Regions from separate parts of the Mycobacterium conspicuum genome, predicted to be linked through region 2. Evidence: riboswitches for the same ligand, from Rfam matches in the RefSeq annotation. Region 2 holds a riboswitch; the other holds the start of a gene.
What was found. A riboswitch is a leader RNA that binds a small molecule or an ion and turns the genes downstream of it on or off. The one in region 2 is predicted to bind magnesium.

Region 1 (2,391 bases), 550 kb from region 2:
TGCGGGTCGGTGTGGCTGACCACCGAGGAGGCCGAGACGCCGCCCGTGGTGAAGGACAAATTTTTGGCCGCGAGCTCCTCGGACACGGTGCGGTCGCGATCGATGACCGGCAAGCCGGCGCGGATGTTGCGCACCGCCTGGACCGAGGAATGGGACCGCCCCGACAGCCCAGCCCCCCTCGGCATGCCGCTGCAGACGGCGCTGATCAACGACACCCTGGTGCGCGTCAACCAGGCGGCCGGCCACCAGGACGCCAAGGCCCGAGAGCTGGTGACCTATTTCGTCGGCCAGGTGGTCGGTTCGCTGGACCGGGTGCGGCCGACGCGCGCTGTGGTCCTCGACATGGTCGAGGAGTTCATCGACACCATCGGCCGACTCGAGTCCCTCACCGACAAGTAACGGTGTTCGCCCGCAAGGGTTTTCAGGTTTTCGCTGTGCCAGGCGTCCGCCCAGGTCGTGGGCCGCTGAACCTGGCTGAAACCTGTGCGCGCCCGTAATGATGCATAAAAATTGAGGAACACCACACGTATCGAGTTGACCGGCGCGCGCTCGTCGTGGATTATCGGTCGGGTATGCACCTCGTTAGGTGAGGCGTCTACGCGAATACAGGCCACTGACCCCGAACGTCGAAAGACGCCCCGGGTCAGGACAGCTCCTCCCGGCTTAAGGGTTGAGCCCAGGTGGCTTCCGGGTTACCGGACACGTCGTGTGGTGCCGAAGCTCTGACGAGTGGGGTGCGGATTTCCGACATTCGTCGGCTTTCTGTGCTCCTTTGCTGCGTGTTGATCGCGCGGGCACCCGCCCGTGCGCGTCGTGACGGTGAGGAGGTGAGGGGCGAATGAGTTCCAGCGATAGTCCCGGTCGAAGTCCGGGCCATGTTTCGTCCCCATCGGTCCTCCGCCGCGACATTCTCGGCTGAAAGCCAATTGGCTTAAACGCCAAGCATTTCCGGATGGAACCAGTACGGGACGGGACACGTCAGTCCCCGTAAGTGCTCGTTAGCTCCTCGGTCGATCTAGGAGCCCGTCCAGGAGACGATCATGACCGCAGCTCTGTACGACGAAGTGGTAACCCCTGCGCCCGCCCGCAAGCTGACCGTGGTGCGCGACGTCACGCCGACGCCCGCGCCCGCGCCCAAGAAGGCGGCGCGCCCGCATGACCTCCCCGTGTTCGGTGTCGGCGGCGACCCGCTAGTCCATGGGGCGGCTCGCTTGCTCGCCATCCCGGTGCGGCACGTCTACGCGGCGCTGTGGCGGGTCGGAGTGCTCGAGGTCCACGCCTAGCCCGCTGGACGACTACGAGGAACGCCGGCTCAAAACGAGCGGAACCATCTGAAACTGCGCTTGTCCTCCGCCACCTTCTGCAGCGCGACGACGGAGGGGTATTTCACCATGCGGTAGACGTAGTCGTAGAGCCAGCGCGGAAAGATGGTCTCGGCGACGGGTTTGAGGATCGTGCCGAGCAGGTTGAGGGCCCGCACCCAAACCATCGCCGAGCCGCCGACGATTCGGTAGCAGGGGTAGTTGGCGAAGTTGGAGATCGCCTTGGACACGCTGGGCCACGATGCGTCGTCGATGAGCATGTACCCGCCCACCTTGATCAGCCTGTTCGCGAAATACATGTCCACCAACGTTTGGTCGAAGGTGTGCCAACCGTCGATGAACACCAGGTCGAATTGCGCGCCCTCGCGCACCAGTTGGGCAAGGGCCAACTCGGAGGGTTCTTCGCGGAGCTCGTAGAACTCGACGCCGGCCCGGTCGAGGTTTGTCACGCCGATGCTTTTCCAGTCGGTGCTCTGGAACGGGTCGACGATGATGTGGTGCGCGGACGGGCGTCCGGCGAGCGCACCCGCGATGTGCAGGGACGAGAACCCGTAGGCGCACCCGACCTCGAGCGTTCGGGTGATGTCGGGACGGCTGGCGATGAACTCCGATAGGAACCGGCCCTCCGCGGCGTCGATGCCGTGCTTCCCGATGGGATACGTTTGGCCGTCGGCGCTCGTGACGGCGCCCTTCCGGCGGATATCCTCAATGACCGTTTGCGCCTGCATGATCTCGCTTCTACTCTGGCTACCTTTTCAGCGCAGCACGGTGGGCAAAGTGCAGCGGTCCGGCCACGAGTAAGAGATTTCGACCGGCACGCTGCCGAACCAAAATAAGTCAGCGGCGCCCCGGCGCGCCAGTTTCTCTGCACAGTCTGACGGCCGTCGTCGCTGCTGCACGAACAGGCGCCGGGTATCTCTCGCCGGGGTCGAGGGTATTTCCCGCCGGTGGTCGCCGGGGGCAAACCAGTAGAATCAACCCACGGCGTCGATCCGGCCATCACCGGGGAGCCTTCGGAAGAACAGCCGGTCCGGCCCAGTAGACCCGAACGGGTAGGCCCGTCACAGCC
Region 2 (2,391 bases):
CGGAAGCATCGCGAAGTCCAGTGCTGCCGTCATCGGGTGGGCTATCCGGCTGCCGGGGGACGCGTCACGAAGCTGGGGCGAAAGCCGTACTGAGGGACGTTGCGCCCCAAGCCTTGTGCACCCAATCCGCCAAGCGGCACTCCCGGCATGCCGGTCGCCATGGCCGGAGGGGCCACCATCGGCGTTGCACCCAGGGTCGAGGACAACGGTGCATGCGGTGCCGCCTCGGCCCAGCTCGGCGGCACCGAAAGCGGACCGACCAGGGCGGCACGCCCCAAGCCCATGTCGATGGAGTTGCCGAAGCTGGACATGGCTCGCAACGGCCCGGCCAGCGCGGTGCCGAGCGGGCCTTGGGCGATTTCGCCGATGGCCTGTTGGGCGGCCTGTCCCCCGGCGATGCCCATGAAGTCGGCCGCCGTGCCCATGAAGTTGCCCGGCATGTAGAACCCCGACGAAAAGATCGTGTTCCACAGGTTGGCGTTCAAGAAGTTTCCCAAGGCCGAGCCGTTCGAGCCGGAGACCAAATTGAGCAGGCCGGACAGCCCCGAGCTCTCAGAACCCGACCCCGACGCGAAGATGTTGAACCCGCCCAGGCCCGACCCCGACGAGGTCGGCGCGGCCAAACTTTGCAGCGCGTTGGGCACCGCGGAGAGCACCCTGGACAACGTGCGCTGTCCGCTGCCGGCCGAGGTGGCGGCGGCTCCGGTGCGCGCCGCCGCTTGGGCGCTCGCCCCGCTTTCGTTGGCGATCGGGGCAGGCTGCGTGAACGCCGTCAACCGGCTGGCCGACGCCGAGGCGGCGGCGTAGCCGTACATGGCCGCTGCGTCTTGCGCCCACATCTCGGCGTACTGCGCCTCGTTGGCGGCGATCGCGGCGGTGTTTTGCCCGATTACATTCGTCGCGATGAGCGACGACAGCTGGGCGCGATTGGCCGCCACCAGGGCCGGTGCCACCGTAGCGGCAAACGCCGACTCGTAGGCGGCCGCCGCCGCCGTGGCCTGCGCCGCGGTCCGCTCGGCCTGCGCGGCGGTGCTGCTCATCCACGCCACATACGGCATTGCGGCCGCCGCCATCGCCGCCGACGCCGGGCCGTGCCATTCCTCGCCGGCCAGCGCTGTCAGCACCTTGCCGTAAGACAATGCAGTGGAACGCAATTCGGCGGCCAGCACGTTCCACGCCGACGCCGCGGCCAGCATCGGACCAGAGCCTGCCCCCGAATACATCCGAGCCGAGTTGACCTCGGGCGGAAGCGTGGCGAAATCCAGTGCAGCAGTCATCGTTACCCCCCTGTTCTCGGCGTAACGGCGAAATATGTTGTCGCGAAAGCGGATAATGCCGCGGCAGGCATTTCCGAACGCGTGATTGCAAACGACATCGGGCTTCTCCTCGCCGAAAGGCCCGGCCGCCGTAACTAGTTCACGCCAATTCGGCGCACGAAGCTGGACTCCCCCCGCGCGGAGTCAAAAGATGTAGCCGAAGAGGCCGAGTTAGACCGTGGCAACGGTGCCGGGGCCGGGGCGCAACGAAATGATCGTCGATCTGGAATACGGACTATCGTCGGAACTCATTTCGCTCTCACCTCCTCACGGCCGGGGCATGCGCGGATGCCAACACTTTGCACATGGGATGAGAGCCCGGCGAAGCAGCCAAGTCCTGCACCCCTCTCGACAGAGCTTCGGCACCACACGGCGTATCCGGCCCTATGCCGGAAGCCACTTGGGCTCAACCCTTAATCCGGGAGGAGCTGTCCTGACCCTGGGCGTCTTTCGACGTTCGAGGTCAGTGGCCTATATCCGTGCGGACGCCTCACCTAGCGAGGTGCATGCGACAGCCATGGTTCCACCCGCAGCGGGAGCGCGTCAAGCTGACTGCCGGCCGCGCCCGCTGCCATCACCCGGCGGCCGGTGGCCGTGGCATGACGGTCACGTGGAACCCGTATCGCGGTCCGCTGCCGAAGTGGCGTCCGGCGGTGCTCGCCGCGGGTATCCCCGGCATCCCGGGCACACCGGCCGGACTCTCGGGGAGCGCCGTGCTGTTCCAGCCGCCCCCCGCGAGCGCGGTCCCCGCGTGGTTCTCCACCTGGGTGGCCGCGACCCAACTCTGGGGCGCGGACAGACGTCCGACCAACACCCCGCGCGCCAACTCCGCCGAAGGCATGCCCGCGCTTACCCCCGGCACACCCGTCGATCCGAGCGACGCGGCAGCGGAGCTGTAGGGCACGACGGGCGTCCCCAAAGGCACCCAGGTGGCATTCCCCGGCCCGGCACCCATGGGTGGTAGCGCCGTGGCCCCGGGTGCCGACCCGACGGCTACCGCGTTGATGTCTGCCATCGCCGCGGTGACGGTTTGTTGGATGATGGCGGGGCTGACGTACCCGGCCGAGACGAACCC

Region 1: it holds a riboswitch for magnesium, as region 2 does, so the genes downstream of both, G6N66_RS11060 (Rv1535 family protein) here and G6N66_RS13190 (PPE family protein) in region 2, are expected to answer to the same signal.

What each region holds. Positions count from the first base shown of each region.
Region 1 covers NZ_AP022613.1:2,288,463-2,290,853, forward strand. The annotation lists gene G6N66_RS11055 (NAD(P)H-dependent flavin oxidoreductase) at 1-399, shown strand, start outside; M-box (ykoK) riboswitch at 572-741, shown strand; gene G6N66_RS11060 (Rv1535 family protein) at 1,041-1,283, shown strand; gene G6N66_RS11065 (O-methyltransferase) at 1,313-2,050, opposite strand.
Region 2 covers NZ_AP022613.1:2,840,502-2,842,892, reverse strand. The annotation lists gene G6N66_RS13195 (PPE family protein) at 1-33, opposite strand, end outside; gene G6N66_RS13190 (PPE family protein) at 42-1,277, opposite strand; M-box (ykoK) riboswitch at 1,653-1,825, opposite strand; gene G6N66_RS13185 (PPE family protein) at 1,891-2,391, opposite strand, start outside.